4 regions of the Stenotrophomonas sp. YJH_SMC_127 genome follow, and region 1 is predicted to be linked to each of the others. Evidence: predicted binding sites of a transcription regulator. Region 1 holds the regulator's gene; each other region holds the start of a gene.
The links. The regulator FliA, encoded in region 1, starts transcription of late flagellar genes. The targets are predictions, from matches to a motif close to TAAAGTTTNNCNNNCNNNGGCCGATAA.
Positions count from the first base shown of each region.

Region 2: a site for FliA is predicted at 1,201-1,227, ahead of AC5QAB_RS08285 (flagellin). Genes of this name have one in related genera too.
Region 3: a site for FliA is predicted at 999-1,025, ahead of AC5QAB_RS04960 (methyl-accepting chemotaxis protein). Genes of this name have one in related genera too.
Region 4: a site for FliA is predicted at 1,543-1,569, ahead of AC5QAB_RS05480 (methyl-accepting chemotaxis protein). Genes of this name have one in related genera too.

Region 1 is NZ_JCAFVO010000016.1:27,695-29,892, forward strand. It holds gene AC5QAB_RS20695 (MinD/ParA family ATP-binding protein) at 1-738, shown strand, start outside; gene AC5QAB_RS20700 (RNA polymerase sigma factor FliA) at 735-1,481, shown strand; gene cheY (chemotaxis response regulator CheY) at 1,539-1,931, shown strand; gene AC5QAB_RS20710 (protein phosphatase CheZ) at 1,931-2,198, shown strand, end outside.
Region 2 is NZ_JCAFVO010000002.1:645,976-648,173, forward strand. It holds gene flgL (flagellar hook-associated protein FlgL) at 1-922, shown strand, start outside; gene AC5QAB_RS08285 (flagellin) at 1,322-2,198, shown strand, end outside.
Region 3 is NZ_JCAFVO010000001.1:1,114,466-1,116,663, forward strand. It holds gene AC5QAB_RS04960 (methyl-accepting chemotaxis protein) at 1-881, opposite strand, end outside; gene AC5QAB_RS04965 (NAD-dependent epimerase/dehydratase family protein) at 1,093-1,986, opposite strand; gene AC5QAB_RS04970 (S41 family peptidase) at 2,085-2,198, opposite strand, start outside.
Region 4 is NZ_JCAFVO010000002.1:35,693-37,890, reverse strand. It holds gene AC5QAB_RS05480 (methyl-accepting chemotaxis protein) at 1-1,312, opposite strand, end outside; gene AC5QAB_RS05475 (DUF5694 domain-containing protein) at 1,893-2,198, shown strand, end outside.

The DNA.
Region 1 (2,198 bases):
CTGGCGGGCATGGGCAAGCGCACGCTGCTGCTGGACGCCGACCTCGGCCTGGCCAACATCGACGTGATCCTGGGCTTGAACCCCACCTTTACGCTGGCCGACCTGGTGGCCGGCCGCTGCTCGCTGGACGACGTCATCGTCGAAGGCCCGAACGGCGTGCTGGTGGTCCCGGCCGCTTCCGGCCGCCGGCACATGGCCGAGCTTGCCCCGGCCGAGCATGTCGGCCTGGTCAACGTGTTCTCCGAACTGGAACGCGAGCTGGACATCATGGTGGTCGATACCGCCGCCGGCATCACCGACGGCGTGCTGACCTTCTGCCAGGCCGCGCAGGACACCGTGGTGGTGGTCTGTGACGAACCGGCCTCGATCACCGACGCCTACGCACTGATCAAGGTGCTGTCGCGCGAGCGCGGCGTGGACCGCGTCCAGGTGGTGGCCAACATGGTGCGCGACCCGAACGAGGGCCGCGTGCTGTACGAGAAGCTGACCCGCGTCTGCGAGAAGTTCCTCGCCGATGTCTCGCTGAACTACCTGGGCTGCGTGCCGCAGGATGACTGGCTGCGCCTGTCGGTGCAGCGCCAGCAGCCGGTGGTGAAGGCCTATCCATCCAGCCCGTCGGCGCTGGCGATCACCGAGATCGCACGCCGCACCGCGCGCTGGCAGGCACCGACCGAACCGCGCGGTGGCGTCGAGTTCTTCCTCGAACGCATCCTCAAGCAGCGTGGGGTGGCCGCATGAAAGGCGCAGCCCACCAGTACAGGGAAGTCCAGCGCTCGGCGGCCAACGAGGTCATCGCCCAGCATTCGGACCTGGTGCGACGCATCGCCCACCACCTGGCCGCGCGCCTGCCGGCCAGCGTCGAAGTCGATGATCTGATCCAGGCCGGCATGATGGGCCTGATCGAAGCCTCGCGCAGCTACGACGCCGACCAGGGCGCCTCGTTCGAGACCTATGCCTCGATCCGCATCCGCGGCTCGATGATCGACGAGATCCGCCGTGGCGACTGGGTGCCGCGCTCGGTGCACCGCCGTGCCCGTGATGCCGCCGCCACCATCCGCCGCCTGGAACAGAGCACGGGCCGTGCCGCCAGCGCCACCGAAGTGGCCGCCGCGATGGAGATGCCGCTGCCCGAGTACCTGCGCCTGATGGAAGACGCCGCACGTGGCCAGGTGCTGAGCCTGGAGTCGCGCATCGAAGACCAGGGCGAACTGGATACCGTCGCCCAGGGCGGCCCGACCCCGCAGCAGGTGCTGGAGCGCGGCGAGTTCGGTCGCGAGCTGGGCAAGGCCATCGGCCACCTGCCCGAGCGCGAACAGCTGGTGCTCTCGCTCTACTACGAGCAGGAGCTGAACCTGAAGGAGATCGGCGCGGTGCTCGGCGTGAGCGAGTCGCGGGTCTGCCAGATCCATGGCCAGGCCGTGCTGCGCCTGCGCGGCCGCCTGAAGATTTTCGAGGCCGTCGACGCCGGCCTGGAAGAATGAACATCCCCGAGGCGACTGCCCCCGGCCGCCCGGAATGAACAACAAAGGAACTCTGCTTTGAACAAGAACATGCGCATCCTCATCGTCGACGACTTCTCGACCATGCGTCGAATCGTCAAGAACCTGCTGGGCGATCTGGGCTTCACCAACACCGCCGAAGCCGAGGACGGGCATGCCGCACTGTCGCTGCTGCAGAGCCAGCCCTTCGATTTCGTGGTCACCGACTGGAACATGCCGGTGATGACCGGCATCGAACTGCTCAAGGCGATCCGTGCCGACGCCAAGCTGAAGACCCTGCCAGTGCTGATGGTCACCGCCGAAGCCAAGCGCGAGCAGATCATCGAAGCGGCCCAGAACGGCGTGAACGGCTACATCATCAAGCCCTTCACCGCGCAGACGCTGGAAGAGAAGCTGGGCAAGATCTTCGAACGCCTGGCGGCCAGCGCCTGATGGATACCACGGTCGACAAGAACGCCCTCGCCCTGCGCCTGCAGGAAGCCCTGGATGCCCTGGAGTCCGGTGACGAAGCCGCCTGGCGGCAACGCATCGACGGACTGGTCGCGCTGCGCACGCAGCCGATGATGAGCGGCCTCTCGCGGCTGGCCCGCGAGCTGGGGCAGGCCCTGGGCGAACTGCCGACCGTGCCCAGCGAGGCCGGCGAACTGGACGATGCGTGCGCACGCCTGGACCACGTGGTGGCGATGACCGAACAGGCCA
Region 2 (2,198 bases), on a different contig from region 1:
TCTGACCATCCAGGCCAGCAATCCGGCGCTGAGCGCGGCGGACAAGAAGACGCTGATCACCGAGGTCAACCAGATCCGCGACGGCCTGCTGTCGCTGGCCAACGCCGATGATGGCACCGGCCGCTACGTGTTCGGTGGCACCAACGACGGCGACCCGCCGTTTGCCAAGATCAACGGCAAAGTGGTCTACCGTGGCGACCAGACCCAGCGCCAGGTTGAAGTCGGTCCGGATACCTACGTGAAGGACGCGCTGCCCGGCAGCGAGATCTTCATGCGCATTCCCACCGGCGATGGCTTCGTCGACGGCAGCGCTGCGGCCGGCAACACCGGCAACGGCGTGCTCACCAACATCACCCGCGACGGCAGCGACAGCTGGAACGGCCAGGGCTTCAGCGTGCGCTTCACCACTGGCAATCAATACGAGGTGGTGGACGGTGCGGGCAACGTGACCGGAACCGGCACCTACAAGGCCGGCGACGATCTGGAAGTGAACGGTGTGCGCCTGCGCATCACCGGCGCACCGGCGGCGGGTGACAGCTTCAGCGTACAGGCCGCCAGCAGCCGCGACATCTTCTCCACCATGGACAACCTGGTGGCGGCGCTGGGTGCCGACACCGGTACCACCGCGCAGATGACCGCGCAGCAGAACCAGCTGCAGAGCGCACTGCGCGACGTGGCGCGCGCTTCCGAGCGGATGATCGATTCGCGTGCCGCAGGCGGTGCGCAGTTGAAGGCGCTGGACAATGCCGCCGACATGCGCGAGGCCAATGGCGTGACCCTGAAGACCACGCTGTCGCAGATGCGCGACCTGGATTACGCCGATGCGCTGAGCCAGTACCAGCTGCAGAGCACCGCGCTGCAGGCGGCGCAGACGATCTTCTCGCAGATGCAGTCGATGTCGCTGTTCAACAAGCTGCGCTGACGCGCCGCCCGCGTCAGTCCCGAAAGGCCGCGATGCCCTGCATCGCGGCCTTTTTCGTTTGCGCGCCTGCCCGCCGCTGCGCGGCCACCTGGCCGTCGCCGACCGATTTTCCGTGATTCTCCATCAAGCCCGGCCCGACCCCGCCGATACCTTCATCAGCGCTGGTCAGGCCCTGCCCGACCGCCCCTCCCGGGGCCGCTTCCACCCTGGCAACAGGGCTGAAAACCCCGGGAAAACAGCTTCAGGCAACGAATTCTGGCTTCAACGGAATTCACGGCTAAAGGTTGTTGACAAAGCGCCGTTATTCATTTGGCAACGGCGAAGCACACAGCCACACAAAAAAACAGGCGGCGCTTCGTTTCATTCACCAACGGGTTCCATATAAGAGGAGACGACCCCATGGCACAGGTAATCAACACCAATACGATGTCGCTCAACGCCCAGCGCAACCTGAGCACCAGCGGCAGCTCGCTCGCCACCACCATCCAGCGCCTCTCGTCCGGCCTGCGCATCAACAGCGCGAAGGACGACGCGGCCGGCCTGGCCATCAGCGAGCGCTTCACCACCCAGATCCGCGGTCTGGACGTGGCCATCCGCAATGCCAACGACGGCATCTCGCTGGCCCAGGTCGCCGAAGGTTCGCTGAACGAAGTCGGCAACAACCTGCAGCGCATCCGCGAACTGGGCGTGCAGGCCTCCAATGCCACCAACTCGGCCAGCGACCGCAAGGCCCTGCAGGCCGAAGTGACCCAGCTGGTCAGCGAGATCGACCGCGTCGCCAAGCAGGCCGACTTCAACGGCACCAAGCTGCTGGACGGCAGCTTCACCAGCCAGCTGTTCCAGGTGGGTGCCAACGCCGGACAGGCCATCGCCATCAACAGCGTGGTCAACGCCAAGGCCGATTCGCTGGGCGCGGCCACTTTCGCCAACGGTTATACCGGCACCGCACTGGCGGTGGACAAGGCGACGGCCGACACCACCTACTCCGGCCTGCAGGTCTCGGTCACCCCGCCGGGCGGCACCGCCACCACGGTCACCATCAGCGACTTCACGGTGAAGGCTGGCGAATCGATCACCTCGGCCACCGCCGCGGCGATCAACAACAAGCTGGGCGAAACCGGCGTGGTTGCCTCGGTCAATGCCGGCGTCGTCAGCCTGGCCTCGGTCAAGGATGGCCAGACCTTCGCGCTGGGTGTCAGCGCGGCGACTCCGCCGGCCGGCGCCACCGCCGCGACCCTCGCCGGCCTGGGCCTGACCGAGACCAGCACCAACGGCG
Region 3 (2,198 bases), on a different contig from region 1:
TACACGCGCACGTTGCCGGCCGCATCGGGGCTGAAGGCCTCGAAGGGGCGGTCGGCGGCGATCTCGGCCAGCATGCTGCGGGTCAGTGCGTCGTTGCGAGGCTTGCCGATTTCGGCGGCATTGGCCGAGGCCAGCACCACGCCCTTCGGCGACAGCAGTTCGACGCGGCCGGCCCCCATCGGCTTCAGCGTGGCCAGGTGCTTCTGCAACGCTGCCAGCGAGAAGTCGACGGTGAAGACACCGAGGAACCTGTCGTTCTCGATGATCGGCGTGCTCAGCGTACTCATCAGCACCTGCTGCCCGGCGATGTCATAGGCATACGGTTCGCTCACTTTCGGCAGCTTGTCGCGGCTGGGCACCATGTACCAGTCACCGGAACCGCTGGCGGTCTCGGTGTAATCGGTCATCACCGACTGCTGCGGCTTGCCCTCCTGCCAGGCCCAGTAGCTCATGTAGCGGCCGGTGGCATCGTGCGCCTCGGTGTTGACGAACTCGGCATCCTTGCCGTCGAAGGCATCGGGCTCCCACATGGTGCTCTTGCCCAGCCATTCGGGATGGGCGCGCAGCTGCTCGCCCAGCACCGCCGCCAGGCTGGCGCGGTCGGGCACGTCACCACGGGCGCGCTGGGCCAGCACGCTTTCAACCATGGCATCGTTGCTGGCAAAGGCGGTGCCCAGATCGGCCGCCACCTGGCGCGCCTCAGCGGTCGCCTCGCTGGTCATGGTCTGGCGCGAGGCGCTGATAAGGCTGGCGCTGGCCTGTCGGTAGATCAGGAACGCGGTCAGGCCGAAGCACAGCAGCGCGATCGCGGCGGTGCCCAGCATCAGCTTGTGGGCGATGCTGCCCGGGCGGCGGGCAGCGGCGGAACGGGAAGAAGGCATGGGAGGGTCCGCAAGGCAGTTCAGGACGACCGGCACCACGAAGGCACCGCGCAGGCGCGCGATCCGTCGCGCAGGCCACCGGCCGCCGGGCGGGCCCGGCGCTGGAAGCGCACCGGGTTAGCGGCCGCCCGCCAACGAGGTTGAGGCGACCGGCCTGCACATTCCTGAATCTGCTCAGGGTCGGGTCAGCCACCCGTCCGTCGCGATGGCCTCACTCGGCCACGCGGTCCTTGATCCACTGCGCGCGCGGCAGTACCTCGATGCTGCCGACGGCATACTGCTGCAGCACGTCGTCCGGCCCGAAGCACGGTTGCCAGCCCAGCTCACTGCGCAGGCGGGCACTGTCGTAGACACGGTCGATGCTCAATGGCAGCGGCCAGCCACGGCGTTCGAACTCGGCCAGCAGCTGCGGCGCGCGACGGGCCAGCACGCTGCGCGGGTGGGTGGCCAGTTCCAGGCAGTCCTCGCGCCGGAACGGCGTCGGTGCGCAGGCGAGATAGCGGGCGAATCGGGCGCCTTCGTCGAGCAGCAGTGCAGCGTGTGCGCTGGCCACATCGCGGGCGTCGATGCCGCGATGCAGGCGGAACATCGCCATGCGCTCGGGCGGTTCCGGGAAGCACCGGCCCATGCGCAGCACGCGAACGCTGAAGCCCGGCGTGGCGGCAGCTTCAGCCAGGGTCTCGGCCTGCAGCTTGGTGCGGTGGTAGATCGTGCGCGGCAGCGGCTCGGTGTCTTCATCGATCCAACGGCAGCCACCGGCTACCACGGCATGGCCGTACAGCGCGGTGGTGCTGGTCAGCACGAAACGCCGTGCGCCGGCTTCGCGTGCGGCCTGCAGCAGGTGCGCGGTTGCCTCCACGTTGATCTGCTGGAATACCGCGTCCGGCACCAGGCCGACATGCGGAGCATGCAGGGCCGCGGTATGGATGACCGCGTCCACGCCCTGCACCGCACGCGTGACCGCCTGGCGATCGGTGACATCGGCAATGATGCGCGTGGTGGCGAACGGGCTGCGGTCCAGCCCCACCACTTCGTGGGCGGCCGCCAACGCACCGAAGATCGCGCGCCCGATGCGCCCGGAACTGCCGGTCAACAGAATCTTCATTGAGTCCATTCACTCGAAGCGCCCGGGAACTACCGGGATGCTTCGATTCTAGGCATGCATTCGCGCATCTGCGATAGGACAGCCATGCAATCGTGCGTTCATCTTGACGACTTCGCAGGCGCCAGCAGTTGCCGCGCGATGAACAGCGGATCGTCGCCGCCGGCCACATCAGGCCTCACGCCGGTGCCTTCCCAGTTGCCGCCGGTGCGCAG
Region 4 (2,198 bases), on a different contig from region 1:
CGACGATGCGGCGCGAGGACGCGTTGATCACCGCCATGGTTTCCACCACTTCGTGCACTACGTTACCGCCGCGCGCGGCGACATCGGCGGCACCACCGGCCAGCTGACTGGCCTGCCGTGCGTTGGTCGCGGTGCGCTGCACGGTCTCGGCCAGGCCCTTCATCGACACCGCGGTCTCCTCCAGCGACGCTGCCTGCTGCTCGGTGCGCTGCGACAGATCGCTGTTGCCCTGCGCGATCTCGGTGGCGCCGACGGCGATGGTGTCAGCGGCGAACTTGATCTGGCCGATGATCGCGGCCATCGCCTCGACCAGCGAATTCACCCCTTCGCACAGCTCGGCGATCGGCCCGTTCTTGTCGGCGGTGGCCACGCGCCGGGTCAGGTCGCCTTCCTTGGCGGCCGCCACCACTTCACGGGTCTGCGCCACGGCACGCTGCATGGCCTGGTTCTCATGCACCTGCGCGGTGATGTCGGTGGCGTACTTGACCACCTTGAACGGCTTCCCGTTGAGGTCCAGGATCGGGTTGTAGGACGCTTGGATCCAGACCTCGCGTCCGCCCTTGCCGAGGCGCCGGTACTGGCCGGCATCATATTCGCCACGGCCGAGCTTTTCCCAGAACTGCCGATACTCGGCACTGCTGCGATACTCAGGTTCGACGAACAGCGAGTGGTGCTGGCCACGCACATCATCCAGGCTGTAACCGGTGGCAGCCAGGAAGTTGTCGTTGGCCGACAGGATGCGGCCATCCATGCTGAACTCGATCACCGCCTGCGACTTGTCGATCGCCGCCAGCTGGCCGGCCGAGTCGGCCGCCTGCAGCTTCTGCGCAGTGATGTCAGTGGCGAACTTGACCACCTTGTACGGACGCCCCTGCCGGTCCAGCACCGGGTTGTACGAGGCCTGGATCCAGATCTCGCGCTGGTTCTTGCCAAAACGCCGGTACTGGCCCGCGTCGTATTCGCCACGACCCAGCCGCGCCCAGAGGTCACGGTATCCGGCGCTGCGCGCCTGCTCGGGGTCGACGAACAGGGAATGATGCTTGCCCTGGATCTCCTCCAGCCGGTAACCCATCGCCTGCAGGAAGTTCTCGTTGGCCTGCAGGATGGTGCCATCGAGGGCGAACTCGATGACCGCCTGGACCCGGTGCAGCGCCGCGACCTGCGCCTCCAGCTCGGCACGGCCATCGGCCGCCGCCTCGACGCCGCTGCGGTGCTGCGGTGCCAGCGCGCCCAGCAGGGCGCGCCACGGCGACCAACGGGTATGCAGCTCGGCCGGCGCCTGCGCGCCCGCCGTAAAGCCTGGAATGAGCATTGTCTGATCCTCGGTGTCCGGTAAGCGGTTGCGACCCGACGGGCGGGATGCCCGGCGGCAACTTCAGTTGCTTGGGACTACAGGTACCGGCAGGCACCCCTCGAGCGGCTGGCAAGAACGTCTGGTGCGGGTGCGATCGGCATAAGGAGCGGCGGAACACACAGCGCGGGCCGCCCGTCGGGGGCAGCCTGGGGTCCTGCAGCGGGCGACTTGAGCGGGATCCAGAGGGAATATCGGCGATGCGATCGGTGGCTTTAGCCGGATTCCGCGACGTCCGTCGCATCTTCAGATGCTCCTGCAGGGATGCGGTAGACAATCGCGATGCACTTCACATTCTGCTCACGCGAGACAGGGGCACCGCCGAGCGGTTTCGCCAGGCGCCGGCTGGGCAGGTTCTGCTCGGCACCGGGTGTCGTCAGGGCATATGTCGCGCGTTGTCGCCGTCACTGGGCATAGCCTTGCCCGGCACGCGGATGCAGTTCAAGCGGAAAAGGTTTGCATGACCAACGGGAGATCCGGTGGTAGATGAAACTGGCCAGCATGCAGCGAACCGCAGGACGCTCACTGACACGGAGATCGCATGTTCCCACGCCTGGCCAGTTTCCTCATCCTGGGCCTGTGCAGCAGCGGCGCCTTCGCTGCCGACGCCACCTACCGCCCCAGCTTCCATCCCGACCAGCTGAAGGGCCCGCCTGCCGGGCGCCCGAACGAAGCGCTGGTACTGGGCACCCCCCACTTGTCCGGCCTGCCCAAGTCCTTCCAGCCCGCCTTGCTTGAACCGTTGCTGCAGCGACTGGTCGCCTGGAAGCCCGAGCTGATCGCCACCGAAGACCTGTCAGGCCTGCAGTGCGATTTCATGCGTCGCTACCCGGCACGCTATGCGGAG